Regions from separate parts of the Mesorhizobium sp. B2-4-17 genome, predicted to be linked through region 2. Evidence: riboswitches for the same ligand, from Rfam matches in the RefSeq annotation. Region 2 holds a riboswitch; the other holds the start of a gene.
The links. Region 2 has a riboswitch for S-adenosylmethionine ahead of FJ548_RS05305 (O-succinylhomoserine sulfhydrylase). Riboswitches for the same ligand answer to the same signal wherever they lie in the genome.
Positions count from the first base shown of each region.

Region 1: another riboswitch for S-adenosylmethionine. It lies ahead of FJ548_RS22425 (homoserine O-acetyltransferase); the one in region 2 lies ahead of FJ548_RS05305 (O-succinylhomoserine sulfhydrylase).

Region 1 covers NZ_VFUX01000029.1:73,405-88,033, forward strand. Annotated here, with positions in the region: gene FJ548_RS22360 (ABC transporter permease) at 1-519, shown strand, start outside; gene FJ548_RS22365 (YdcF family protein) at 642-1,364, shown strand; gene FJ548_RS22370 (pyridoxamine 5'-phosphate oxidase family protein) at 1,383-2,012, opposite strand; gene FJ548_RS22375 (DUF1348 family protein) at 2,097-2,567, opposite strand; gene FJ548_RS22380 (LysR family transcriptional regulator) at 2,687-3,589, shown strand; gene FJ548_RS22385 (1-acyl-sn-glycerol-3-phosphate acyltransferase) at 3,713-4,501, shown strand; gene FJ548_RS22390 (LysE family translocator) at 4,522-5,148, opposite strand; gene FJ548_RS22395 (aldo/keto reductase) at 5,238-6,185, opposite strand; gene FJ548_RS22400 (gamma-glutamylcyclotransferase) at 6,309-6,830, opposite strand; gene FJ548_RS22405 (DUF2125 domain-containing protein) at 6,986-7,984, shown strand; gene FJ548_RS22410 (sugar kinase) at 7,990-8,919, shown strand; gene FJ548_RS22415 (prephenate/arogenate dehydrogenase family protein) at 8,927-9,862, opposite strand; gene hisC (histidinol-phosphate transaminase) at 9,869-10,978, opposite strand; SAM riboswitch at 11,114-11,191, shown strand; gene FJ548_RS22425 (homoserine O-acetyltransferase) at 11,310-12,479, shown strand; gene metW (methionine biosynthesis protein MetW) at 12,476-13,090, shown strand; gene FJ548_RS22435 (glycosyltransferase) at 13,167-14,156, shown strand; partial or broken gene FJ548_RS30545 (DUF1330 domain-containing protein) at 14,207-14,305, opposite strand; partial or broken gene FJ548_RS22445 (IS5 family transposase) at 14,379-14,629, shown strand, end outside.
Region 2 covers NZ_VFUX01000004.1:143,610-158,238, reverse strand. Annotated here, with positions in the region: gene chvE (multiple monosaccharide ABC transporter substrate-binding protein) at 216-1,286, shown strand; gene mmsA (multiple monosaccharide ABC transporter ATP-binding protein) at 1,386-2,918, shown strand; gene mmsB (multiple monosaccharide ABC transporter permease) at 2,915-4,207, shown strand; gene araD1 (AraD1 family protein) at 4,405-5,397, shown strand; gene FJ548_RS05315 (hypothetical protein) at 5,413-5,865, shown strand; gene FJ548_RS05310 (2'-deoxycytidine 5'-triphosphate deaminase) at 5,903-6,997, opposite strand; SAM riboswitch at 7,089-7,166, shown strand; gene FJ548_RS05305 (O-succinylhomoserine sulfhydrylase) at 7,224-8,414, shown strand; gene FJ548_RS05300 (ceramide glucosyltransferase) at 8,432-9,583, opposite strand; gene apaG (Co2+/Mg2+ efflux protein ApaG) at 9,795-10,187, shown strand; gene FJ548_RS05290 (Hsp33 family molecular chaperone) at 10,381-11,415, opposite strand; gene argF (ornithine carbamoyltransferase) at 11,557-12,468, opposite strand; gene FJ548_RS05280 (aspartate aminotransferase family protein) at 12,486-13,685, opposite strand; gene FJ548_RS05275 (GcrA family cell cycle regulator) at 14,042-14,560, shown strand.

The DNA.
Region 1 (14,629 bases), on a different contig from region 2:
GCCGCGATCGCCCCGAAGCTGCCGAGCGCATCACTCGACGATCACCGCACCTGGGTCGACCGGCTGGTGGCTATGGCCCGCACCACGGTGACCATCGGCATCGCCGTGCTGGTCTTGATGCTGTCGGCGACCGTGCTGACCGTGGTGTTCGCAACCCGCGGCGCCATGGCCGGCAATGGTCACATCATCGAGGTGCTGCATTTCGTCGGTGCCGAGGCGCGGTTCATCGCGCGCGAATTCCGCCGGCATTTCCTGGTCACCGGCATGAGGGGCGCGGCCGCCGGCGGCGCGGCGGCGGTGCTGGTCTTCGTCGTCTTTTCCTGGTGGTCGTCGCGCAACATGGCGACGCCCCAAGCCGATCAGGCAACCGCCCTGTTCGGCAATTTCGCCATCGGCTCGGCAGGCTATCTCGGGGTGCTCATGATGGTGCTGGTGATCGGCGCGCTGACGGCGGCGACCTCGCATGCCACGGTCGTAGCCTATCTCAGTGACATCGACGTTCGCCAACCCGATGCATGAAAAAAGGGGACGCGCTTTTGGGTCGACGGCCGGGATGAACGCAGAACGATCACGGATGGAGAATTTGCGTAACGCAAAGTGCGACTTTTACCTACCAAAGGCCCCATTTCGGGATTAACCATATGGCTATGGACGTGCGGGATTCGACCGGGACGGTTGGACAGATGCCGTTGGTGGCTCGTTCGCGCGCCCACGGCAGGGTCAGCCGTTTACGGAGCGCCCTGCGTTTCTCCGCCCTCTCCCTCCTAATCCTCGCAACATTGTTTGCCGGCGGCTTCGGCTGGTTTGCCAACAAGGTCAGCCACTTGACCACGCCAGCCAACCCGGCCAAGGCCGATGCCATCATCGTGCTGACCGGCGGCCAGTCCCGCCTCGACGCCGCGATGGACCTGCTGGCGTCCGGCAAGGGCGAGCGTCTCCTGATCAGTGGCGTGCACCCGTCCGCCAGCCGTCGCCAGCTGCAGGCCGCGACCGGTGGCGACAAGAAGCTGTTTTCCTGCTGCGTCGACATCGACCGCGCCGCGCTCGACACGATCGGCAATGCCGAGGAAAGCGCCAAATGGGTCGAAAGCCATGCCTACAACACGGTGATCCTCGTCACCAACAACTACCATATGCCGCGCAGCCTCCTGGAAATGGGCCGTCTGCTGCATGGCGCCAAGCTGGAACCCTACCCGGTGGTCAATTCCAATCTCGACAATGGTGGCTGGCTGACCAAGCCGCAGGCCCTGCGCGTGCTGTTCACCGAGTACAACAAATATCTGCTGGCGCTGGCACGCGGCATCGTGCCGGTGAAGCAGACGCCCGACGGCCTCGCACTGGCCGAGACCGCGGCTGGCGGCTAAGCCCTCGGCGCTGCATCATCACGCTTCGTCTCTCCCTTTCGACGCCTTCAGGCGCATGATCTCCTGCTCGAGCTGTTGAATACGCCTGTCCCGTTCGCCGAGGGCCGCCGTCACATCCGCTGCCTCGAAACGCTGCGGAATATGTTGCGGGCAATTGGCGTCCCAGGCCGAAACCGTGAACAGGATGACCTGCTCGGGACGCGCCCTGTAATCCTGCGGCATCAGTCTCGCCGTCAGCTCCGCATCGTTTTCGACGACGCGCGCCGTGCCCCAAACCTTGATACGCTGGCGCAGCATGTAGTCGATCAGGAACAGGAAGGCGCGCGGGTTATCGGCCAGGTTGCCCTGCGTGATGAACTGCCTGTTGCCCGAAAAATCCGCGAAGCCGATCGTCTTCTCGTCCAGCACCTTGAGAAAACTGGCCGGCCCGCCGCGATGCTGGATGTAGGGCTGGCCATCGCCGTTGGCCGTCGACAGAAACACGCTGGTCTGCGCTTCGATGAAGGCGGCAAGGTCCGGCGTGATATCAGCCTGCCAGCTGCCGCGCTCCTCGACTCGGGCGTAAGACTGGCGCGAACCTTTGCGCGCCTGGATCGCCTTGACGGTCGGCGTAAAGGCGACGTCGCTGGTGAATGCATGCGCGTTCATCGAAAGCCTCCTTGCCCGGAACGGGACCTATGGCAGTTGACGCGACTCCGGACCGAAACCGTTTCACACTTTCCTGGAGTTGCTCTAAAGCCCGAGCTCCGACAGTGATGGATGGTCGTCCGGGCGGCGCCCGAGCGGCCAGTCATATTTGCGGTCGGCCTCGCTGATCGGCAGGTCGTTGATGCTGGCGATGCGCAGGCGCATCAGCCCGTGTTCGTCGAACTCCCAGTTCTCATTGCCATAGCTGCGGAACCAGGAGCCGCTGTCGTCGTGCCATTCATAGGCGAAGCGCACGGCGATGCGGTTGCCGTGGAACGCCCAGACCTCCTTGATCAGCCGGTAGTCGAGTTCACGTGTCCATTTGCGTGTCAGGAAAGCCTGGATCGCATCGCGCCCCTGCAGGAACTCGGAGCGGTTGCGCCAGCGGCTGTCGGTCGTATAGGCGAGCGCGACACGTGCCGGATCGCGCGAGTTCCACGCATCCTCCGCCATGCGCGCTTTCTGCGCTGATGTCTCGGCGGTGAAAGGGGGAAGCGGAGGACGGCTCTCGGACATCGCGGTTCCTTCATTGACAGGCCGCCATATGCGAGCCGTTTCATCAGATGTAAGGCCTTCCACCATTTAAATGCAGATGGCATATTCGCAACCCATCCTTCCATTTTCTGGGAGCATCAATGGATCGTCTCGAAGCCATGTCCCTTTTTGTCGCCGTGGTGGAGGCCGGCAGCCTTTCCGCCGCGGCGCGCCGCTTCGGCATTCCGCTGGCGACCGTCAGCCGCAAGGTTTCCGATCTGGAGCGCCATCTGAACACCCGTCTCCTGAACCGCTCGCCCCGCCGGCTGACACCGACCAATGCCGGCGAGGCCTATCTTGCCGCCTGCCGGCGCATACTCGACGATGTCGATGAGGCGGAACGCACGGCGGCGGGCGAGTACAGCGCCCCGACCGGTGAGCTTGCCATCACCGCCCCGGTCGTCTTCGGCCGCCTTCATGTGCTGCCGGTCGTCACCGGCTTTCTGGCCGCCTATCCTGACGTCAACATCCGCCTCACCCTGGTCGACCGCATAACCCAGTTGGTCGAGGACCATTTCGATCTGGCGCTTCGCATCGGACAATTACCCGACTCGAGCCTTGTTGCCCTTGGCGTCGGCGCGATCCGCCGCGTCGTCTGTGCCAGCCCGGCCTATCTGGCCGAGCACGGCACGCCCATGAGCTTGGATGACCTGAACGCGCACGGTTGCGTCACCTTCGAGGGGCTTGCCTCCGCCGCCCAATGGATCTTCGCCAGCGGCAAGAGGGAAGTCACGGTTCCGGTCCGCTCGCGGCTTCAGGTCAACACCGCCGAAGCGGCGATCGACGCCGCGATTGCCGGCGTCGGCCCGACGAAGGTGCTCTCCTATCAGGTCGATGCCGCGGTGCGGTCAGGCATGTTGCGTATCCTGCTGCGGGAATTCGAGCCGGAACCGTGGCCCGTCAGCCTAGTGCATGCGGGCCACGGCCTGCTGCCGGTCAAGCTGCGTGCCTTTCTCGACTTCGCCGCCCCGCGTCTGAAGGAGCGACTGGCCCGATTGGGATAGCGTGACCGGATCAAGGCCGCGTTTGCGGACCTTGCTTCAGCATCGGTCGGGACAGGCCTGGGCCATTTCCTTTTTCCCCGCGCTTGGTGTAACCAACGCACACTTCCTCACCGGACCTCCCCGATGCTCTATGTCAGATCGCTGGCGTTCAACTTCGTCTTCTACGTCAATCTGATCGTCCAGATGATCCTCTGGACGCCCTACTATTTCCTGTCTCCCCGTCACCGCGCCTGGTTCGTGCCGAAATTCTGGTCGCGCAGCTGCATGTGGCTCTATGACAAGATCGCCGGCACCAAAAACGACATCACCGGGCAGGAGAACCTGCCTGAGGGCTCTTTCATCTTGGCACCCAAGCACCAGTCGTTCTGGGACGCGATCGCTTTCTTTCCTTTTCTCCAGGACCCGCTCTACATCCTCAAGCGCGAGTTGACCTGGATCCCTTTCTTCGGCTGGTACATCATGAAGATGCGCATGATCCCGGTTGATCGCGGCAGCCGCTCCAAAGCCTTGAAGGCCGTGGTCGCGGCGACCAAGGAAGAGATGGCGCGCAACCCACGCCAGCTGATCATCTATCCCGAGGGCACGCGCCGGGCGCCGGGCGACGAGCCGGCCTACAAATACGGCATCGTCGAAATCTATACGCAGCTTGGCGTTCCGGTTGTACCGGTCGCCCATGTAGCCGGCCTCTATTGGCCGCGCCGCAAGTTCCTGCGCTATCCCGGCACCATCAAGGCGCGTTTCCTGCCGCCCATACCGCCCGGCCTGAGCAAGGACGAGTTCATGGCGCGGCTGATCGGCGAGACCGAAGCCGCCTGCGACCAGCTTCTTGCCGACGCATCGCGCACTCCAAACCCTCCGGCCCTGCCGCCTACGGCGATCAAGCGGCTGGGGGAACTTGGCGTCAAGGCTTAAGCGAACGCCCCGGCTGGCAATCAGCCGTAAACCGCCAACACCGTGGTCAGCACCAGCGTTGCGGCAAAGAACAGATTGATGACCCGCGACGCCGCCGGCCTGCGCAACATGCCGGCGAACGCCGCCCCGGCGACAAGCCAGAGGGCGTGGATGGCAACGATCATCAGGGTGAGAACACCAAGCTTCGTCCATGGGCCGAGCCCGGCGCCGGCCTCGCTCGAAGTAGCACCGGCGAACACGGCGGCGATCGCCACATAGGCCTTCGGGTTGGCGACCGCCAGCAGGAATCCAGCCGGCCCGGTCGGGCGCGAAGCCTCGGCAGTGCGTGCCGCGAGCGGCGGCGCCGTGGCGATTCTGAAGGCGAGATAGAGAATGTAGGCCGCCGACGCGGCAGCCAGCAACGGCGCCAGCCCCGGCATCGAAGCAAGCGCCGCCATGAACCCGGTCGCCACGACCAGCAGCACGGCGATCGTGCCAAGCACGATCCCACAGGTGTAGCGCAGCGAGTGGCGCAGGCCGAAGGCGGCGCCAGCGGCGGTGACGCTTATCGTTGCCGGTCCCGGGCTGCCCATGACGACGGTCGATGCAAGCACAAGCGCCAGAAGCTGGCGCCAAGGGGCCGGCTGCGAAAGAAGCGGTTCGAACATTTGCACCTCATCCTGCCCTGTGTGCGAAAGACGGTATGGCAAGACTTGAGGGTGGTCTTGGACGTTCGTGTGCGGCGGCGCGGGAAGCTTCAGCCGCTGGCCTTGTCGAGTTCGGCGATATCGTCGGCGGTCAGTTTCAGCGACGCAGCCTTGATCAGACTGTCCATCTGGCTCGGCTTGGTGGCGCTGGCGATCGGCGCGGTGACGCCTGGCCGCGCGATAACCCAGGCAAGCGCGATTTCCGCTTGCTTGGCCGAATGCCTGGCCGATACCGCGTCGAGTGCCGCAAGGATGCGCATGCCGCGCGGGTTGAGATAGTCCTTCACTCCGCCGCCACGGGGGCTTTGGCCAAGATCGGCCTCGCTGCGGTACTTGCCGCTCAGGAAACCCTTGGCGAGGCTGAAATAGGTGATAACGCCGATATCCTCGGCCACGCACAAATCGCGCAGCGGCCCATCGAAGGACGAGCGATCGTAGAGATTGTATTCCGGCTGCAGCACCTCATAGCGCGGCAGGCCGCGCAGGCTCGCCACATCGAGTGCCGCCCGCAACTGGCCGGCATCGAGATTGGAACAGCCGATATTGCGGACCTTGCCCTTGGCGAGCAGCTTCTCGTAGGCACCGAGGGTTTCCTCATAGGGCGTGGTCGGATCCGGCCAGTGCGACAGATAAAGGTCGATGACATCGGTCTGCAGGCGTTCCAGCGACGCCTCGACGGCCTTTTCGATGTAGGCGGCGGAGAGGTCCTTGTGGCCCTGGCCCATATCCGATCCGACCTTGGTGACCACCAAGACCTTGTCACGGTTGCCGCGGTCCTTCATCCAATTGCCGATGATGGTTTCGGACTCGCCGCCCTTGTGGCCCGGAACCCAGCGCGAATAGGCGTCCGCCGTATCGATGGCATTGAGTCCGGCCCCGACGAAGCGGTCGAGCAGGTCGAAAGAGGTTTTCTCGTCAGCGGTCCAGCCGAAGACATTGCCGCCCAGGACAAGCGGCGCGATGGAAAGGTCGGTGCGACCGAGACGGCGTTTCTGCAAGGCGGATCTCCGTGATGGTTGAAACCGGGCGGACGCTGCCCGCTGGCTGGGATTCGGAGCCTAACCTAGGTGTCGCCGCGTCGAGGTCAAAGGCCTGGCTGCTTTTTTCCGCAGAGCCAACGCTCACAAAGGCGCTATCCGGTGCGCAACATCCTCCAGCCAATGGTCACGGATGCCCAGCGCTTCCAGATGCTTCAGCGTACTGAAGACATAATCCTCGTTGTTGCCGGATTGGCCGACCGCGCCGCGCACCACGGCCGCCGCATCGGCGGCTGCCAGCGCACCGGCATATTGCTCGTGCTTGCGGTCGACGATGTAGGTAACCGCTTCGACCATATCGCCGCCGTCGAGCCGAATCTTGAGCGTGCGCTCGAGATAGACGCTGGTGACGAGTTCGCGCTCGCGCAGATAGGCAATGACCTCGTCGCGCAAATCGCCGGGCACACGGTATGCAAGGCCGACGCAGGAACCGCCATGGTCGAGACCGAGCACCAGTCCGGGCCGCTGGCGCGTGCCGCGATGGACGAAGGAGTAGACACAGAGCGAGCGGCGATAGCCATGCAGCTGCGCGCGCCGCGTCTCGACATGCGCGAAACCCGGTCGCCAGATCAGCGAACCGTAGCCAAACACCCAAAAATCGCCCATATCGCCGCGCCTGATCGCAAAAAGAATGGCAATGCCGCACCGGAACACGGTGTTTTTTCCGACCGTCTCCGTCTACCTATTCGTCTCTGTCTACCTGGTGTTGTCGGAATCGAAGGTCCGTCCACCCATACCCATGCGTTAACGAGAGCCAAAGCATGACGTCAAGTGACGACCGCCGACCAAAGTCCCGCCGCGGCCTGTTCTGGCTCGTGGCGCTCATCGTTGTGCTGTTCGCCATCTACAGCGCCGGCTGGTTCTATTTGGCCAACAGGGTCAGGACCGAGGCCGACAAGGCGGTCGCCACGCTCAACAAGAGCGGCATCCAGGCCGGCTGCGCCAACCTCCAGGTCAGTGGCTATCCGCTGAGCTTTGCCGTCTCTTGCGACAATCTGGCCTATGAGGACGACGCCAAGAACATCGCGGCCTCGTCTGGCTCCTTCAATGCGGCCGCGCAGATCATCCAGCCCCTGTCGCCGACCGCCGATCTGCGCGGTCCGCTCAGGACCTCTGTCCCCGGCATGGTGCCGCTGTGGATCGACTGGGACAATCTGCAGGCCAACGTCAAACTGTCATGGCCGCTGCCACGGCGCATCGCATTGCAGGCGGAGGGCCTGTCCGGTCAAACCGATCCGGCCGACGACACCGATCCGGTGGAACTGTTCAGCGCCGGCAAGGCGTCAGGCCAGCTGCAGCCGAACGGTCAGGACGTCGACTATGTCGGCAGCTTCACTGATCTCGAGATCGACCCCGACGCGATTGGCGGGCGCGTGGTGCCGGCGCTCGATGCCAGCGGCGACGCCACGCTGAAGAATGGTGTCGCGCTGATCGGAACGCAGGTGAAGAGCCTGCGCGGCCAGAGGGTCGAGATCCGCAACCTCGATCTGTCGTCAGGCACGGCGCGGGTTACCGTGTCGGGGCCGCTGTCGGTGGATGCCGAAGGCCTGGTCGACGCCGATCTGATGATCAGGATCAAGGATCCGAAAGCCGTGGCGACAATTCTTGCCGGCGCGATACCCGAACAGAAGAACGCCATCGAACAGGGCTTTGCCGCTCTCGCTCTGCTCGGCAAGGAACCGTCGATGCCGCTGAAGGTGGTCAAGGGCAAGGCAGCACTCGGCTTCATCCCGCTGGGCAAGATCAAGCCGGTGCAATAGCTTCGATGGCAAGACCCGTGAAGCTCCTGAGTGTCGGCGCTCTGACGCTGGACACGATCCTGCGTGTCGAGGCGCTGCCCGTGCATCAGGGAAAGTTCATCGCTTCGGATGGCGTCCAGATCGCCTCCGGCATGGCCACGAGCGCTGCCTGTGCCGCACAGCGCCTCGGCGCCGAGGTGTCGTTGTGGGCGAGCACCGGCGACGATCCGATCGGCGATCAGCTGATTGCGGGGATCGAGGCGGAAGGGGTCGATTGCAGCCATGTGCGCCGCGTCAAGGGCGCCCGCTCGGCGCTGGCGTCGATCCTGGTCGACGCGCATGGCGAACGCATCATCGTGCCGTTCTATGACAGCAAGGCGCAGGCCGATCCGGTGGCCTTGCCGTTCGCGGACGCCACGGCATTCGATGCCGTGCTGGTCGACGTACGCTGGCCGGGTGCGGCGGCACTTGCCCTTGCGGCGGCGCGCGCTGCCGGCCTCCCGGCAATTCTCGACGCCGATACAGCACCGCTGGCGGTGCTGGAGCAGATGCTGCCGCTGGCCTCGCATATCGTCGCCTCCGAGCCGGCGGCGCGCATCGTCTGCGGGCACGCGCTCGACCCTGAGACCGCCTGCGCCGACTTGGCCTCGCGTACCGATGCTTTTGTCGCCGTCACCGGCGGCGCGGCAGGCACCTGGTGGTTCGACCGCTCGACCCGAACTGTTCGCCATGTCGCGACGCTAAAGGTCAAAGTGGTGGACACGCTGGCAGCTGGTGACGTTTTTTACGGTGCCTTTGCGGTGGGACTGGCGGAAGCCATGCCGATAGAGAACGCCCTGCGCTTTGCCAGCGCGGCCGCCGCGCTCAAATGCCAGCGCTTCGGCGGCAGGCTGGGCGCACCGGAGCGAACCGAGACGCTGGCAATGATGGCGGCCCACTGGCCCGCCCAAGCCTGAGAACCTGCTAGGTTTTCGCCGGGTGCTCGACCGCCTGACGCCCGAAGTCGGGCGCGTCGATATCCTGGCCGGCCTCGATGATCGAGCGGCGCACGGCACGGGTACGGGTAAACAGGTCGAACAGCTTGTCGCCGTCGCCCCAGCGGATCGCCCGCTGCAGGAACGCCAGATCTTCCGAGAACCGCGCCAGCATTTCGAGGATGGCATCCTTGTTGTGAAGGCACACGTCCCGCCACATGGTCGGGTCGGAGGCGGCCAGACGCGTGAAATCGCGAAAGCCGGAGGCGGAATATTTGATCACTTCCGTCTTGGTCACCGATTCCAGATCGTCGGCAGTGCCGACGATGTTGTAGGCGATGATGTGCGGCAAATGCGAGACGATGGCCAGCGTCATGTCATGATGCTGCGGGTCCATCGTATCGATGTTGGCGCCGCAACGGCGCCAGAATTCCGACAGCCGTTCCAGCGCACCCGGATCGGTGCCCGGCAGGGGCGTGAAGATGCACCAGCGATTGTCGAACAGGTCGGCAAAACCGGCATCCGGCCCGGATTTTTCGGTACCCGCCAACGGATGGCCGGGGATGAAATGGACGCCGTCAGGGATATGCGGCTGCATCTGCGCGATGACGGAGGCCTTGGTCGAGCCGACATCGGTGAGGATCGCACCCGCCTTCAGGGCCGGTGCGATTTCCTGCGCCACCGCGCCGGATGAGCCGACCGGCACCGAGACGATGACCAGATCGGCGTCGCGGACCGCTTCCTTCGCGTCGGTGGTGTAGGAATCGCCGAGGCCCAGTTCCTCGGCCCTCTTGAGTGTGGCCACGCTGCGCGTCGAGATGGCGACATGGCGAGCCAGCCCCTCGCGGCGGATGACGCGGGCCAGCGACGAGCCGATCAGGCCGATGCCGACCAGCGCGATCTTCTCAAACATCGGTGATGTCATGGTGCTCTAGCTTTTCAGAAATGTCGTGAGCGCGGCGACGACGCCGCGATTGGCCTCTTCGGTGCCGACAGTCATGCGCAGCGCGTTGGGGAAGCCGTAGCCGGAAACGCGCCGCAATATATAGCCGCGCGCGGTCAGGTAATCGTCCGCCGCCGCCGCAGAATGCTTCTGGTCGTCCGGGAAATGAATGAGGAGGAAATTGCCGACGCTGGGCGTCACCCGCAGCCCAAGCGCGGTCATCTCTTCGGTCAACCAGGCGAGCCAGGTCTCGTTGTGCGCAACGCTGCGCTCGATATGGGCGCGGTCGCGGATCGCGGCGATGCCGGCCTCGATCGCGGTGGTGTTGACATTGAAGGGACCGCGCACGAGATTGATGGCGTCGACGATGTGCATGGGGCCATACATCCAGCCGATCCGTGCTCCACCCAGGCCGATCTTGGAGAAGGTGCGGGTCATCACCACGTTCTCGGCGCTGCCGACCAGCTCGATGCCGGCTTCATAATCGTTGCGGCGGACATATTCGGCATAGGCCGCGTCGAGCACCAGCAGCACATGCTTTGGCAGGCCGGCATGCAAGCGGCGCACCTCCTGGAACGGCACATAGGTACCGGTCGGGTTGTTGGGATTGGCGAGGAACACGATTTTGGTATGCGGCGTGACCGCGGCCAGCATCGCATCGATGTCGGCGCGCTCGTCGGTTTCCTTGACCACGACCGGCGTGGCGCCGGCCGATTGGATGTAGATCTTGTAGACCATGAACGCGTGTTCGGTGAAAATGGCCTCGTCGCCTGGCGCCAGATAGGTCTGCGCCAGCAGGCCGAGGATCTCGTCGGAGCCGTTGGAACAGATGATGTTCTGGGGGTTGAGCCCATGCACCTCGGCGATCGCCTCGCGCAGCCGCCTCGCGGTGCCGTCCGGATAAATATCGAGCCTGGCGGCCACCTCGCGCGCGGCCTCGATCGCCTTCGGCGACGGACCGAGCGGGTTCTCGTTCGACGACAGCTTGTGGACCTTGGCGACACCGGCGGGTGCGGTACTCTTGCCGGGCACATAGGCATCGATATCCATGATGCCCGCGCGCGGGGTTGGACGTGCCTGATCCGGTGTCTGGTTCATTTTTTGCAAAATCCGTCGAAATGCCTCCACCCGGAAGCCGCAGCGGAAATACAAGCCATGGGCCGCAATGTCGAGAGGTGGCAGTGGGGCCAGCGGCCGGCATTGACGGCAAGGCGGGCGAGTTCTAGAAGAGCAGCGAACTTCCGTGGTGATTTGGCCGGTCGGCTTGCAGCCACGTTAAACAATTCGCTAAAGGGCCGTTTGCGTGATGTAACCGGCTTGCGAAGGCAATGCCGGTTTTTTGTTGTCCGTGACCGGCCGGACGAACGTATCGGCGGCGGGCGGATCGGCAGCGATTTCCGCAAACGCACGATGCAGCAAGAGAGACGTGATGGCCGCTCAGCGCGCAGGAAAGACCAACAACGAGGCCGACCAGCCGTCGAGCCCGGTGTTGCGTTTCGGGCCCGACAAGCCGCTCAAGCTCGACGCCGGCACGCTGCTGTCGCCGTTCCAGATCGCCTATCAGACCTATGGCAAGCTGAACGATGCCCGCTCCAATGCCATCCTCGTCTGCCACGCGCTGACCGGCGACCAGCATGTCGCCAACACCAATCCGGTGACCGGCAAGCCTGGCTGGTGGGAAGTGCTGATCGGCCCCGGCAAGATCATCGACACCAACCGTTTCTTCGTCATCTGCTCCAACGTCATCGGCGGCTGCCTGGGCTCCACCGGCCCGGCTTCGACCAATCCCGCCACCGGGAAACCCTATGGGCTCGACCTGCCGGTCATCACCATTCGCGACATGGTGCGTGCGCAGCAGATGCTGATCGACCATTTCGGCATCGAGAAACTGTTCTGCGTGCTCGGCGGCTCTATGGGCGGCATGCAGGTGCTGGAATGGGCGTCGAGCTATCCCGAGCGCGTCTTTGCAGCGCTGCCGATCGCCACCGGCGCCCGCCATTCCTCGCAGAACATCGCCTTTCACGAGGTTGGCCGCCAGGCCGTCATGGCCGATCCGGAGTGGCATGGCGGCAAGTATTTCGACTATGGCAAACGCCCGGAAAAGGGGCTGGCGGTGGCGCGCATGGCCGCCCACATCACCTATCTCTCGAAAGCCGCCCTGCACCGAAAATTCGGCCGCAACCTGCAGGACCGCGAAGCGTTGACCTTCGGCTTCGATGCCGACTTCCAGATCGAAAGCTATCTGCGCCACCAGGGCATGACCTTCGTCGATCGCTTCGATGCCAATTCCTATCTCTACATGACCCGGTCGATGGATTATTTCGATATCGCCGCCGATCATGGCGGTAGGCTGGCGGACGCCTTCGCCGGCACCAAGACCCGCTTCTGCCTGGTGTCCTTCACGTCTGACTGGCTGTTTCCGACCGAGGAAAGCCGCTCCATCGTGCACGCGCTCAACGCCGCCGGCGCCTCGGTGTCCTTCGTCGAGATCGAGACCGATCGCGGCCATGACGCCTTCCTGCTCGACGAGCCGGAACTGTTCGCGGCCATCAACGGCTTTATCGGCTCGGCGGCGCGCGCCAGGGGGCTCAATCCATGACTGTCAACGGTACGCAGCGCGTTGACCTCGAGGTCGTCGCAAATCTCATTCCCCCGCAATCGCGGGTGCTCGATGTTGGCTCCGGCGACGGCTCGCTGCTCGAACTCCTGCAGGACACCAAACAGATAGACGGCCGCGGGCTGGAACTGTCGCAGCGTGGTGTCAACGAATGCGTGGCGCGAGGCCTCTCCGTCATCCAGGGCGATGCCGACAAGGATCTCGAATTCTACCCGGACAAGGGTTTTGATTTCGTTGTCCTGTCGCAGACGTTGCAGGCCACCCGTAACCCGAAGCTGGTGCTCGACGAACTGCTCAGGATCGGCAACCGGGCGATCGTCTCCTTCCCTAATTTCGGCCACTGGCGCGTGCGCCTGTCGCTGTTCGTCAAGGGCCGCATGCCGGTGACCAAGGATCTGCCCTATTCCTGGTACGACACGCCCAACATCCATTTCTGCACCATCCGCGACTTCGTCAATCTATGCGAGGAACTCGGCGCGACGGTGGAAAAGGCAACCGCGCTCGACGCCAACGGCCAGAGGATCGGCCTGTCGATGCCCTGGTGGTTCTGGAATTTCTTCGGCCAGCAGGCAATATTTTTGCTGAAACGATAATGGTTGATATCTGGATTTCTTCGTGCTCCTAAGAGGTTGCTTGAATTCTTGATGCTGTAATGGGATCTCTTGGAACGTGCCGCTAAATTCCCTGAGCTATTGCCTGGTCCTGGAAATGGAGAACGCCAGGTCGGTCGATCTCGAAGAGGTCAGCGTCGGGCTGACTGCCTTGGCGCGCGAAATCGGCGCTGTTTCTTCGCTGGGTTTTGCTAGGCCACAGGTCGTTTTCTCCCATGGCGGAGACGATGCGGACACACTTTTGCTGAGAAGCAACATCGCATCCGCGGCATCGCAGCTGGAGCAGGTTGCCGACTTGATCTTCGCCGCATGCCCAGGCGGACGGTACTACGATCTTAAGAACAACGGCATTCCAGCAACCGACGGCGATGTCGTCATTTTTACAGACTCCGATACGGTCGTGGAATCTGGATGGCTCTCGGCCATGCTCGGTCCATTTCAAGATCCAGCGACCGTCGCCGTAAACGGTTACACCTACCTTTACTACGACGACTTCATGTCGCGAACGTTTGCGCTGATCTGGTTTTTCCCAATGGCGCAAAAGGACACGCGTTTTGCTTCGAAACGGGCGATAAACGCCAACAACGTGGCTTTTCGCCGTGACTGGATTGTCAATCACCCCTTTCCCGAAAACAATGGTTTCAAGGTTTCCTGTACGCTCCTGATGCGTGCGCTTGAGCGCGACGGCCACAAACTCGTCGGCGCCAATGCACGCGTCTATCATCACCCGCCGCGCGGCTGGCGATTCTTCCGCTGGCGCGCATTGGTGACCGGCCGCGATGCCGACCGGAAATTTAGAGAACTGGGGAGTCCCCATCGTGGCCGCCGGATCGCAAAGTCGCTCAGCCGGTGGCTGACCATGTCGTGGCGTACAACACGGCGCGTCGTACGGCATGCCCGGCAGACGGGAATGCCGGTCTGGCAAATTCCAATGTCTCTGCTTGTCGGCCTGGCATTCTACAGTTTGGCATTTTGGGGCCAGTTCAGCTTGGCCGTGGGTCTCGTCCATGACGAGATTGAAGTTCTGCCCGACTTTGCGGGTGAATGAATGCATTCACGCCCAAAACCGACGGCACCAAACAGCAACCGCAATCGTTCCTATCCCAGGACATCCGTAGCCCCGTGCGGATGTTCGACGCCGTTGGCGAACACCACGTCGGATTGAGAATTGTTGGTGCGCAGCGACAGTATCGCCTGCTAGGGTCCGGACCCATAAATCGCTTTCATTGATGCGGCTGACGTGATTCAAGGTCACCAACTGGAGGCTTCGATGGATCGGGACTATTTCTGGCTGACGGGCGAACAATTCTCGAAGCTCAAGCCGCATCTCCCGACTGACACGCGGGGCAAGGCTCGCGTGGATGACCGGCGGGTTATCAGCGGCATCATCCACGTCATCAAGAGCGGTGGACGCTGGGTGGACGCACCTGCCGCCTACGGTCCGAGGAAGACGCTCTACAATCGCTTCCATCGCTGGGCTAACAAGGCATTTGGACCGGGATATTCCAAGCCTTGGCCAGT
Region 2 (14,629 bases):
CGCATTTGACAGTTATGGCAAAAGGGTCGCAACGTCAGTGCGTTCCGAAATGCGACGATCGGCGACGATGGAAATCGCATCGATTGAAATCAGCGTCTCGGGACCATGGGAGGATACCGGAGATCGATATGACGGCAGCAGTGCCTTGGCGCTTCTGCACGATTGCGCGGCCCGCGACCCCCGGGGTGCCGCGTCCATCAACCAGGGAGAGTTAAGTGAAAATCATCAAGACGTTAGTCGCCGCCTTGGCGGTCAGCATCGCCGCCATGTCGGCCACCGCCTACGCAGCCGACAAGGGCCTCGTGGGCGTGCTGATGCCCACCAAGACCTCGCAGCGCTGGATCAATGACGGCGACGCCGTCAAGTCCCAACTCGAGGCCCTGGGCTATACGGTCGACCTGCAATACGCGCAGGACGATATCCCCAACCAGCTCAGCCAGCTTGAAAACGAGATCACCAAGGGTCCGAAGGCGCTGATCATCGCCTCGATCGACGGTACGACCATGTCGGCCGCGCTGCAGAAGGCCAATGACGCAGGCGTCGTCGTCGTCGCTTATGACCGCCTTATCAAGAAGACGGCCAATGTCGATTATTACACCACCTTCGACAATTTCGGCGTCGGCGTCATCCAGGCCAATTCGCTGGTCAAGGGCCTCAAGGAGCGTTTCCCGAACACCAAGCCCTGGAATGTCGAGCTGTTCGGCGGCTCGCCCGACGACAACAACGCCTTCTTCTTCTACAATGGCGCGATGTCCGTCCTTCAGCCGATGATCGACGACGGCTCGATCAAGATCAAGTCCGGCCAGATGGGCATGGACAAGGTCGGCACGCTGCGCTGGCTGGCCGCGACCGCACAGGCCCGCATGGACAATCTGCTCTCGGCCAATTACTCCAGCGGCGCCCGCGTCGATGGCGTTCTGTCGCCCTATGACGGCCTGTCGCGCGGCATCATCGCCTCGCTGCGCGCTGTCGGTTACGGCACAGCCGACCAGCCGTGGCCGGTGGTGACCGGCCAGGATGCCGAAACCGCTTCGGTGAAGGCAATCATCGCCGGCGAACAGTATTCGACCGTGTTCAAGGATACGCGCGACCTCGCCAAGGCGACCGTCGAACTGGTCGACAAGGTGCTGTCGGGCGGCAAGCCGGACGGTCTCGATACCAAGACCTACAACAACGACGTCAAGGTCGTGCCCTCGATCCTCTTGACGCCGCATGAAGTCGACAAGTCGAACTACCAGAAGCTGGTCGTCGACTCCGGCTACATCAAAGCCGAAGACCTGAAGTAATTCCGGTCGCAAAGCGAGGGGTCCTGCGCAACGCAGGGCCCCTTTTCGTTCACCAGCGACCCCGGTATTGTTGCGGATCTCGCAGGAGAATTATTGCCCATGGCCTCGACGATTTTGGAGATGCAGGACATCACGAAGACGTTTCCCGGCGTGAAGGCGCTGTCGAACGTCAACCTGCGTGTCGAGGAAGGCGAGATCCACGCCGTGGTCGGCGAGAATGGCGCCGGCAAGTCGACGCTGATGAAAGTCCTGTCGGGCGTCTACCCCTCAGGCAGCTATGATGGCAAGATCATCTTTCGCGGCGAGGAGTGCCATTTCAAGGGCATTCACGACAGCGAGCACAAGGGTATCGTCATCATCCACCAGGAACTTGCGCTGGTGCCGATGCTGTCGATCACCGAGAACATATTTCTTGGTAATGAACATGCCAGGCGCGGGATCATCGACTGGGATGCCAACGAGGCGCGCACGACCGGGTTGCTGAAGAAGGTCGGCCTCAAGGAAGATCCCAATACGCTGATCACCAATATCGGCGTCGGCAAGCAGCAACTGGTCGAGATCGCCAAAGCGCTGAGCAAGGACGTGAAGCTCTTGATCCTCGACGAGCCGACGGCGAGCCTGTCGGAAAAGGACAGCCAGGCCCTGCTCGACCTGCTGCTCGAATTCAAGCGGCAAGGCATGACCTCGATCCTGATTTCGCACAAGCTCAACGAGGTGAACCGTGTCGCCGACAAGGTGACCATCATCCGCGACGGGCGCACCATCGAGACGCTTGCCAGGAAGGACATTTCGGAAGACCGCATCATTACTTCGATGGTGGGTCGCTCGCTCGACGACCGCTATCCGCCGCGCGACCCCAGGATCGGCGATGTCGTGCTGCAGATCCGCGACTGGTCGGTCTATCACCCGATCCATGCCGACCGCCAGGTGATCAAAGGCATCGATCTCGATGTGCGCAAAGGCGAAGTGGTGGGCATTGCCGGGCTGATGGGCGCCGGACGCACCGAATTCGCCATGAGCCTGTTCGGCCGTTCCTATGGCCGCCGCATCACCGGCGAGGTGCTGCTCAACGGCAAGCCTGTCGATCTTTCCTCGGTCAGCAAAGCGGTGAAGCAAGGCATCGCCTACGTCACCGAGGACCGCAAGACCTACGGGCTGAACCTGATCGACCATATCAAGCACAACATCACGCTCGCCAATCTTGGCGGCGTGTCGCGCCACGGCGTGATCGACGACCTGCGCGAGCTCGACGTCGCCAATGACTATCGCAAGAAGACCAATATCCGCGCGTCGAGCGTCTACCAGATGACCGGCAACCTTTCGGGCGGCAACCAGCAGAAGGTGGTGCTGTCGAAATGGCTGTTCGCCAACCCGGAAGTGCTGATCCTCGATGAGCCGACGCGCGGCATCGATGTCGGCGCCAAATACGAAATCTACACCATCATCGCGCGCCTGGCCGCCGAAGGTAAGGCGATCATCGTCATCTCGTCGGAAATGCCCGAACTGCTCGGCATCACCGACCGAATCTATGTGATGAACGAAGGGCGCATCGTCGGTGAAATGGCGGCGAGCGACGCCAGCCAGGAAAAGATCATGCGCGCCATCGTTCGGGGAGAAGGAAAAGCATCATGAGCACAGAGAGCGCTCCCGTACCGCAATCCGCCACTGCCGATGGCGGGACGGATACGCCACGCTTCGCGGTCTCGGCACTGGTCACCAATCTGCGCGACTACGGATTGGTGCTGGCGCTGATAGCTATCATGGTGTTCTTCCAGTTCACCACGTCGGGCACATTGTTCAAGCCGCTGAATCTCAGCAACCTCGTGCAGCAGAATTCCTTCATCATTGTGATGGCGCTCGGCATGCTGCTGGTCATCGTTTCCGGCTACATCGACCTCAGCGTCGGTTCGGTCGCCGGCTTCATCGGTGCGCTCGCGGCCAACATGATGGTGACGTGGAACCTGGGCCCGCTCAGCAATCCGCTGGTCGTGTCGATCGTCTGCCTGATTATCGGCGGTGCCATCGGCGCGGCACAGGGCTATTGGATCGCCTACCATCGAATACCGAGCTTCATCGTCACGCTGGCCGGCATGCTGATCTTCCGCGGCATGTGCCAGGCGCTGCTCGGCGGTGGCTCCTCGGTCGGCCCGCTGCCGGATGGCTTCAACAAGCTGAGTTCCGGCTTCATTCCCGACCTGATCGGTCCGCTGACGCTGATTGCACCAACCGTGAACGCGGCGGGCAAGACCATCGTCGGCAGCGGCCTGACGCTGCATATGACGACGATGGTGATCGGGGTCATCGGCGTGGCGGCTTATATTTTCTTTGGCCTCAAGGCACGACGCACGCGTGAGCGGCACGGCTATCAGGCCGAACCGTTCTCGCTCTTCACCGTCAAGACGCTGGTAATCAGTGCGCTTGTCCTGTTTCTCGTCTATCAGTTCGCCACCTACAAGGGCTTTCCGGTCGTGCTGACGGTCATGGCGGCGCTGATCGCGCTGTTCGTCTTCGTCACCAAGCGCATGACGATCGGCCGCCGCATCTACGCGATGGGCGGCAATCCCAAGGCCGCACTCCTGTCGGGCATCAACACCGAGCGGCTGACCCTCTACGTGTTCATCAACATGGGCGTGCTGTCGGCGCTTGGCGGTCTGATCATCGCGGCGCGCCTTGGACAGGCGGTGCCGGCGGCGGGCCTCGGCAGCGAACTCGACGTCATCGCCGCCGTGTTCATCGGCGGCGCTTCGGCGATGGGCGGCGTCGGTCAGGTCATCGGTTCGGTGGTCGGCGGCTTCATCATGGGCGTGATGAACAACGGCATGTCGATCATGGGTGTGAATGTCGACTGGCAGCAGGTCGTCAAGGGCCTGGTGCTGCTCGGTGCCGTGGTGTTCGACGTCTACAACAAGAACAAGGGCTGAGGGCACCAGGAAGGCATACGGGTCACACCGCGGCGCTGCCGGCAACCGACTGGCACGAAGAAGTTCCCTCAAGGGACAGGCCCGCGAGCGCAATCCGAACGGAGAATTTCACCCGTGGCATGGACAACGTTCCAGCCGCGCTTGGGAAGGTTTGCCCAGCTGGGAGCCATGCCAAGGCACATGAGAGAGGACTGATCATGCTGATCTCGCAAATTCTCGACGACGCCGAGACCATCCGTGTCGTTGCCCGCAGCGGCGGCAAGACCCGGATCATCAACGGCGCCCGCAGCGTCTATTCGCTGGCGATGGAGGCTGCCCGCACCGGCATCGGCCTCGCCACCCTGATCGAGCGCAAGGGGCTCGGCGAGACGGTCGATCTCGACGCCGCCTACAAGAAGGGGCGGCTGTTGTCGCCGATCAATCACCCCGATCCGGCGCACCTGCATCTGACCGGCACCGGCTTGACGCATCTCGGTTCGGCGGCGACGCGCGATTCCATGCACAGGAAGCTCAGCACCGACGGCGAGGAACAGCTCACCGATTCCATGAAGATGTTCCGCATGGGCCTGGAAGGCGGCAAACCGGCGAAGGGCCAGGTCGGCGTGCAGCCGGAATGGTTCTACAAGGGCAACGGCACGATGGCGGTGGCGCCGGGTGCCGCGCTCCTGTCACCGGCGTTCGCCAGGGACGCCGGCGAAGAACCCGAGATCGCCGGCATCTATGTCATCGGCGACGACGGCGCGCCGTTCCGCGTCGGCTTCACGCTGTCGAACGAGTTTTCCGACCATGTGACCGAGCGCGTGAACTATCTCTTCCTAGCCCATTCCAAGCTGCGCAACGCCTCGTTCGGGCCGGAGATCCTGATCGGCGAGCTGCCTTCCGACATCCGCGGCACATCGCGCATCGTGCGCGACGGCAAGACGCTGTGGGAAAAGCCGTTCCTGTCGGGCGAAGCCAACATGTCGCACACCATCGCCAATCTCGAACACCATCATTTCAAATATTCGGCGTTCCGCCAGCCGGGCGATGTGCATGTGCATATGTTCGGCACGGCGACATTGTCCTTCGCCGATGGCATCAGGACCGAGGCCGGCGACGTGTTCGAGATCGAGGCCGGGGATTTCGGACTGCCGCTGCGCAATCCGCTGGAGATCGAGCAGCCGGTGAGTGTGGTCGTGAAGGCGCTTTGAGATAGCTGAGAAAAAATGCGCGTGACACGGCGTGGCAATCTGTTGGCGGGCGTGGCTCTGTTCCTCGCCTGCTCTTCCGTTGCCACTTACAGCGCTGGTCAATGCAGCGCACAATCCTACCGCGAAGCTCGCTCAGCAATGACGAACCGGCTTCTGGCGACGGGTTACTCGAAGACACAAACCAGCTTTCTGATGCGCAACGCGGATCGCATGACCTCCGCGCTTCGCGCTGACAAGCTGAATGACAATGCCGGGCCCTGCGGTATCGACTCCGCCAGAGCCCATGTCCTCGGATGCCTCGACAAGCAGTTGTTCCCTCTGGATTCAGGGGCGAGCTCTCCGCTCGATGAGGAGAAGCAGACCGAGGGATTTTGGGGTCGAAAGCGCTTGTCCGTACGCGAACTGCTGTTTATCGGCCACTTTCATTCCTGTCTTGGCGCCGCGACGGAGTATTTGTTTCGCAGCTGACGGGATTGGGGTCGATCCCTACTGAATCTCGCCTGGATCAGCGCGCGGCGCGGAAATGCTTTGAGAGCTTGAGGCCCTGCGCCTGGTAGTTGGAGCCGAGATCGGTGCCGTAGAGCGCCTGCGGCCGCTTCAGCATGTGCTCGTAGACCAGCCGGCCGACGATCTGGCCGTGGTCGAGGATGAACGGCACTTCGTGGCTGCGCACTTCGAGCACCGCCCGGCTGCCGGTGCCGCCGGCCGCCGAATGGCCGAAACCCGGATCGAAGAAGCCGGCATAGTGGACGCGGAACTCGCCGACCAGCGGGTCGAACGGCGTCATCTCGGCGGCGTAGAGCGGCGGCACATGTACCGCTTCCTGGCTGACGAGGATGTAGAACTCATCGGGATCGAGCACCAGTTCGCCGGCGCCGCTCTTGTGGATCGGCTCCCAGAAATCGAGGACATCCTGCGCCGCGCGCTTGTCGACATCGACGAGACCGGTGTGATGCTTGCCGCGATAGCCGATCAACCCGTCACTGTCGCCATTGAGGTCGATCGACAGCGCGATGCCCCCGCCCGAAATGTTCGGCGGTTCGGTGGCGACCAGCATCTCGGCGCGGTGCAATTCATGCAGTTCGGCTTCCGAGAGCAGCGCATTGCCCGTTCGGAAACGGATCTGCGACAGGCGCGAGCCGGTGCGCACGACGATCGGGAAGGTGCGCGGGCTGACTTCCAGATAGAGCGGACCGGTATAGCCGGCGGCGATCTTGTCGAACTCATGCCCCCGGTCGGTCATGACACGGGTGAAGATGTCCAGCCGCCCGGTCGAACTTTTCGGATTGGCCGATGCAGAAATGTCGGCTGGCAATGCCAGGCTTTCGAGCAGCGGCACGATGTAGACGCAGCCGGTTTCCAGCACCGCGCCCTCGGTCAGGTTGATCTCGTGAAGCTGCAGCCGATCGAGCTTTTCCGAAACCTTGTGGCTTGGACCGGGCAGAAAGGAAGCCCGCACCCGCCATGCCTTGTCGCCGAGCCTGAGATCAAGGCTCGCCGGCTGGATCTGGTCGACATCGAGCGCGCGTGGCGACTTCAGCGCGCCGGACTGGAACAGCGCCGAAATGTCCTGATCGGGAAGAATGCCTGTCTGCCGCAAAGTCTTGCTCCGCTCGAAGGCCGGGCGAGGTCTGGTACAACCCTCTTAATGAAGCCGGCAATTGACGCAAGCGTGGCGCGGGTCTAAAGGGTCGTTATCCCGTGGTGATTTGGCCGGTCGGCTTGCAGCCACGTTAAACAAGTCGCTAAAGGACCGTCGGGCCGCAAGGCCGTATGGACCGGTTGCGACTTTCGCGGCCGGTTTTTTTGTGTCTGGAACAAAAGCAATGAGCACCAAGAAGCGCAACTGGAAGCCTCAGACAGCCCTCGTGCATGGCGGGACCCTGCGTTCCGGCTTCGGCGAGACCTCCGAGGCGATATACCTGACCCAGGGCTATGTCTATGAGACGGCGCAGGCCGCCGAAGCCCGTTTCAAGGGCGAGGAACCGGGCTTCATCTATTCGCGCTACGCCAATCCGACCGTCGATATGTTCGAGAAGCGCATGTGTGCGCTGGAAGGTGCGGAGGATGCCCGCGCCACGGCATCCGGCATGGCTGCGGTAACGGCGGCGCTTCTGTGCAGCGTCAAGGCCGGTGACCACATCGTGGCGGCGCGCGCGCTGTTCGGGTCCTGCCGCTGGGTGGTCGAGACGCTGGCGCCGCGCTACGGCATCGAGGCGACGCTGGTCGACGGCACCGACATCGCCAACTGGGAAAAGGCGGTGAGGCCGAACACCAAGCTGTTCTTCCTGGAAAGCCCGACCAACCCGACGCTGGAAGTGGTCGACATCACGGCAGTCGCCGCACTTGCCAATTCGATCGGCGCACGGCTTGTCGTCGACAATGTCTTCGCCACGCCTTTGCAGCAGAAGCCGCTGCAGCTCGGCGCCCACATCGTCGTTTATTCGGCGACCAAGCACATCGACGGCCAGGGCCGCTGTCTGGGCGGCGTGATCCTGTCGGACAAGGAGTGGATCGACAAGAACCTGCACGACTATTTCCGCCATACCGGCCCCAGCCTGTCGCCCTTCAATGCCTGGACGCTGCTGAAGGGCCTGGAGACGCTGCCGCTGCGCGTGCGCCAACAGACGGAAAGCGCCGGCAAGATCGCCGACTTCCTCGCCGAGCAGCCGCAGATCGCCCGCGTGATCTATCCCGGCCGCGCCGACCATCCGCAGGCGGATATCGTCAAGAAGCAGATGTCGGGCGGCTCGACGCTGATCTGCCTCGACGTCAAGGGCGGCAAGCAGGCGGCTTTCGCCTTGCAGAACGCGCTCGACATCGTGCTGATCTCGAACAATCTCGGCGATGCCAAGAGCCTGATCACGCATCCGGCGACGACCACCCACAAGAACCTGACGGACGAGGCCCGCGCCGAACTCGGCATCGGGCCAGGTACGCTCAGGCTGTCGGTCGGCCTTGAGGATACCGACGACCTTCTGGAAGACATCGCGCAGGCGTTGCAGACGGCCAAGTAAGGCCTGCCTACGCGGCTTCAGGCGCTCGACGGCGTCTCCTCCAGTTCGGTCGCCTTGGTGCCGATGGTCATCGCATTGCCGCGCCAGTCGACGGCGCCGCCGAGCCAGCCACGTGCCCACATCGCCGGCAGGATGAGGTCGCGCACCATGATCGCCGCGACGATGCGCGATGACAGGTACCAGCCCTTGGACCAGGCCAGGGCACATTCCGGAAGGTAGAAGGCCGCCAAAACGGCGATGGCCGTGAGCGGCAGGCTGAAGCCGGCGCTTGCCGCCGCGGCCAGCGCAAGCAGCAGCGGCACCACGGCACCAGTCAGGATTTCAGGCGCGAAGAACAGCGGGAAGGTGACGCGGCGCAGGCGAGCCCAGCGGGCCTGGCGCGACCAGATCTCGCCAAGCGTGCGCCGGCCGAGCGGCTGCTCGAAAGGCGCGGCAACGAGATTGACGCGCAGGCCAAGCCCGTTCACCAGCTTGGTCGCGGCGGCGTCCTCGGCGATCTCGGCGGCCAGCGCGCGAATGCCGCCATTGGCATCCAGCATGGGCTTGTTCCACAGCATGCTCTTGCCCTGGGCAAAGCCTAGCCCAAGCGCCTCGCCGGCATATTGCCAGCGCGCCTGCAGCGTGTTGAGAAAGGCGCATTCGACCTCAGCCCAGAAGCCATCGGGCCGCGAACCGATCGGCGTCGAGCAGACAAGGCCGGTATCCGGCCGCCATGCCGCCATCAAATGCTGAATGTAGTCCCTCGGCATCAGCACGTTGGAATCGGCAAGAATGACCCAGTTGTGGCGCGCCGCTTCCCAGCCCTTGACACAATTGTTGAGCTTGGGATTGGCGCTGATACGGTCATCGCCGATCAACAGGCGGGCTGGCACTTTGGGAAAGCGCCCCATGGTGGCACGGATCAGCGTGACCACCGGATCGTCCGCATGGGCGACGCAGAAGATCAGTTCATAGCGCGGCCAGTCAAGCGAGAAGGCGCGCTCCAGTGTCTCGTGCGTGAACGGCTCGACGCCACGCGATGGTACGACAATCGACACCGGCAGCGATTTGCCGGCTGGCGGTGCGATCGTAGTGCGCCGTTTCAGCTGTGAGGTGGCAAGCGCAATGCTGGCGGCGTTTGAAAGGATGAGTGCGGTCGAGAGCGAGGCGGCTATGAGAGTGAGTTCCATCGAGATCTGGTCACTCCAGAAAAGACGGCGCGCGTGACGGCCGTTTCAACAGGTCGGCAGAGCGCCGAGTCGCCCACACCACCATTGTCATGTGTCACTTAAATGACATTCTTTGCCGCCACCTGCCTTTCAGGGTCACGCGCGACAAGACGCGCACGTTGACCTGCTCGCTGGGAGCGCCGAAAGGTACCGGATTGTTTTGGAGCCGCTCATGTACCGCGCCGTCACGCGCAACATTGAAGTGCAGGTCAGGCCGTTCTATCTCGAGGATCGTTCGGACCCTTCGGAGAACCGCTACGTCTGGGGCTATCAGATAACGATCGACAACCAGTCGGACGAGTTCGTGCAGCTTCTGTCGCGCTATTGGCACATCACCGACGGAGCGGGCCGGGTCGAGGAGGTGCGCGGGCCGGGCGTTGTCGGGGACCAGCCCGAACTCAACCCCGGCGACAGCTATCAATACACGTCCGGCTGCCCGCTCTCGACGCCGTCAGGGATCATGGTCGGGCACTACACGATGCGCAACAAACGCGGCGAGACGTTCGACATCGCCATCCCCGCCTTCTCGCTCGACCTGCCGGGGACAAAGCGGACCGTGAATTAGACCTCGGCGATTGGCGAGGTCCGCTGCGATGGCGTCACTATTCGGGGAGAAATGCCCATCAGGGCAACGAGGGCGGCAGCTCGTGGGAACATACAAGCGCTGGGTGGATCCGCGCGATCACTGCCGAAGGTTGCGCTGCCCCTCATCCGCCTGCCGGCACCTTCTCCCCGTGAAAGGGGAGAAGACCGGTATTTCACTTCGCCGCCGCGAATTCCGCCGGGTCGAAGTCATATTGCTTCGAGCAGAATTCGCAGGCGACATGGATGCCGCCGTCCTCGGTGCTGTCCCTGATCTCCTGCGCGGAGAAGCCTTCGAGGATGCCGCGGATCTTGTCCCTGGAGCATGAGCACTGGTCGGCGACGGGGACGCCGCCGAAGACGCGCACGCCGTGCTCGTGGAACAGCCTGTAAAGCAGCCGCTCGGCGCCGATCGTGGGATCGATCAGTTCCGTCGGTTCGATGGTGCCGAGCAGCGCCAGCAATTCCTGCCAGGAATTGTCCGTGGGATCATGGATCTCCTCGCGCGGATCGCCATCGCCGCCATGCAGGTCCGGGACGCGCATGCGCTCGGACGCCTGCGGCAGGAACTGCGCCAGGATGCCGCCGGCACGCCACTGCTCGCGCGCGCCGCCGACGCCGGGCGTCAGCAGCTTGGCCACGGAGAGTCTGATGTCGGTCGGAATCTGTTCCGACTGACGGAAATAGGTGCGTGCCGCGTCTTCCAGTGTTTCGCCGTCGAGCTGGACGATGCCCTGATAGCGTTGCGTATGGGCGCCCTGGTCGATGGTCAGCGCCAGCACACCGCTGCCAAGCAGCGTCTGCTGGGACGTCTCGCCGGCCGCGACCAGTGCCTCGAGCCGATCCGCATCGAAGCGCGCGTAGGCGCGCAGCGCCGAGGGCGTGGAAAAATCCGCCACCAGCATGTCGACCGGCCCGTCGGTGCGGGTCTGCAGGATGAACTTGCCCTCGAATTTGAGCGAGGTGCCGAGCAGCACCGTGAGCACACAGGCTTCCGCAAGCAGGCGGGCAACCGGCTCGGGATAGTCATGGCGGCCGAGGATGGCGTCGAGCATCGGCCCGAGTTGCACGGTGCGGCCGCGTACGTCGAGCGGACCGACCTCGAAAGGCACGACATGGTCGTCGCCAGCGTAGCCGAACTCGCCGAGTTTGGGGTGATGTTCAGTCACTTGATGGGTTTCCAACATGACAAAGCTCCAGGGCGCGGCCATGCGGCCCCGGTGGGCACATGCGTCCAAACGCGCTTGATTTGCGTGATGCGGCGCAGATAGGGATCGCGCCTCCGCGGATCAAGCGCCCAGACCAGCGCCATGACACTTCAAACGTCCAGACACTTCGAGCACCAAGACACTTCAAGCACCAAGACACCAGGCGAGCACGGCCTTCTGGGCATGGAGTCGGTTCTCGGCCTCGTCGAAGACCACCGAATGCGGCCCGTCCATGACCTCGTCGGTCACCTCCTCGCCGCGATGCGCCGGCAGGCAATGCATGAACAGGGCGTCCGGCTTTGCCTTGGCCATCAGCGCCGCATTGACCTGATAGGGCAGGAAGACGTTGTGGCCGCGTGCACGATGCTCCTGGCCCATCGACACCCAGCTGTCGGTGACCACACAATCCGCCTGGTCGACGGCTTCTTCGGCCGAGCGGGCGAAGCTGATCCTGCCGCCATTGGCCTTTGACCAGTCGACATATCTTTCGAACGGATCGCTGCCCTCGGGCACTGCGACATTCAGGTTGAAGCGGAAACGCGCCGACGCTTCGAGCAGCGAATGCAGCACATTGTTGCCGTCGCCGGTCCAGGCGATGGTCTTGCCGGCAACCGGACCGCGATGCTCCTCGAAGGTCATGATATCGGCCATCAGCTGGCAAGGATGGGTGTCGTCGGTCAGGCCGTTGATCACCGGAACAGTGGCATTCTCGGTCAACTCCAGCAGCCGCTCATGCGAGGTGGTGCGGATCATGATGGCATCCACATAGCGCGACAGCACCTTGGCGGTGTCGGCGATGGTCTCGGAACGGCCGAGCTGCATCTCGGTGCCGGTCAGCATGATCGTCTCGCCGCCAAGCTGGCGCATGCCGACATCGAAGGAGACGCGCGTGCGCGTCGACGGCTTGTCGAAGATCATGGCCAGCACCTTGCCTTCGAGCGGCTTCGACCGATCGCCCGCCTTGAGGCGCGCCTTGCGCGCCACCGCGTCCGTCAGCATGAAGCGCAGGTCGCCTTCGGAAACGGCGGAAAGGTCGGTGAAGTGGCGCACTGACATCAGCAATGGTTCCGGGATTACTTCGCGGCGGCCACGGCAATGGCATCCGCCAGGCCTTTGGCACCAGCGCGGATGCGGTTGAGCGCGTCGTGGATCTCGGCGTCTGTGACGGTAAGCGGCGGCAGCAGGCGGATGACGTTGTCGCCGGCCGGAACCGCCAGCAAATGCTGGTCGCGCAGCGCCATGTTGACCTTGGTGTTGGGCATGGCGCATTTGAGGCCGAGCATCAGGCCGGTGCCTCTAATGCCTTCGATGACTTCGGGAAACTCGTCGGCGACCGCGGCAAGTCCCTGCTTCATCAGCAGCGCCTTGCGCTGGACGTCCTCGAGGAAGCCGTCTTCCAGCACGACGTCGAGCACGGCGTTGCCGACCGCCATGGCCAGCGGGTTGCCACCGAAGGTCGTGCCGTGCACGCCAGCGGTCATGCCGACAACCGCCTCGTCGGTGGCAAGGCAGGCACCCATCGGGAAGCCGCCGCCAATGCCCTTGGCGATCGCCATGATGTCGGGGGTGACGCCTGACCATTCATGCGCGAACAGTTTGCCGGTGCGGCCAATGCCGCACTGAACCTCATCATAGATCAACAGCAGCCCGTGCTGGTCGCAAAGCTGACGCAGCCGCTTCAGCGATTGCACCGGCACCGGACGGATGCCGCCCTCGCCCTGCACCGGCTCGATCAGGATCGCGGCGGTCTCAGGCGTAATCGCCTTTTCGGCGGCATCGATGTCGTCGAAGCCGACTTGGTCGAAGCCTTCGACCTTGGGTCCGAACCCTTCGAGATATTTGTATTGGCCGCCTGCCGCGATGGTCGCCAGCGTGCGGCCATGGAAGGCGCCTTCGAAGGTGATGATGCGGAAGCGCTCGGGATGGCCCTTGACGAAGTGGTAGCGCCGCGCCGTCTTGATGGCGCATTCCAATGCCTCGGCGCCGGAGTTGGTGAAGAACACCTTGTCGGCGAAAGTGGCGTCAACCAGGCGTTCGCCGAGCCGGCTCTGTTCCGGTATCTCGTAGAGATTGGAGACGTGCCAGAGTTTTGCCGCCTGCTCGGTGAGGGCGGCGACCAGATGCGGGTGGCCGTGGCCCAGCGAATTGACCGCGATGCCGCCGGCGAAATCGAGATATCGCTCGCCCTTGTCCGTAACCAACCAGGTGCCTTCCCCGTGGTCGAAAGCCAGGGGTGCGCGAGCAAAGGTCTCGAAAAGCGCCGAACCGCTCATTATATGCGTCTCCGGTACCGGAAAATCAAAAAAGCCGCCAAAGCGGCGGCCTTTGCGGCTTATCGGGTTTTTCGGCCATGAAGTCAACGAAAACGTCGCGTAGTGGCACGCGGCAAGCCCCCTGACGAGATGCCGGCTCATAAGCGACCGGCAAGTTGGGGAAAACCGAAAAAACCGATTCGTGTTGCACTTGGGACTCTTGTCACCGAGTCAGCGCATAAGGTAATTGTAGTCGAGAAATAACTAGATTTCGTGCGGCGGACCTAATCACCAGATATATGTGGTGTCTGTCCCAGCAGTGGTGCTGGGTCGGGAATGGATTCTGATTGCCGCACGCTTAGCAGGAGCGCGGTCTCATGAACTGGACTGACGAGCGGGTCGAACTTCTCAGAAAATTGTGGTCGGAGGGTCTGAGCGCAAGCCAGATTGCTGCGCAGCTTGGAGGGGTCAGCCGCAATGCGGTCATCGGCAAGGTGCATCGGCTGAAGCTGTCGGGCCGCGGCCGCGCAACGGCGACGCCGGCACGCCAGAAGAAGGCGACGCAAGGCTCGACCATCCAGAAATCAGTGGCGCGCGCCGCGACCGCGGCTCGCCATGTCACGACATCGATCGGCGCGACTGCCCTTCAGACGCAATTCGACGCCGAACCGGTGGCGCGGCACTATATCCGCCCGGTCGAGAATGTCGTGATACCGATCTCACGGCATCTGCAACTCGTCGAGCTGACCGAGCGCACCTGCAAATGGCCGAATGGCGATCCGCTCTCGGAGGATTTCAACTTCTGCGGCAACGAGGCCGCCGAAACCGGTCCCTACTGCAAATACCACGCCCGCGTTGCGTTCCAGCCGGCGGCGGAGCGGCGGCGCAGTCGGTAAATTAGGGGAATAGGGCAGTAAGGCAGTAGGGCAATATGTTTTTGAACTGCGCTCGTGAGGCTTTGTCTT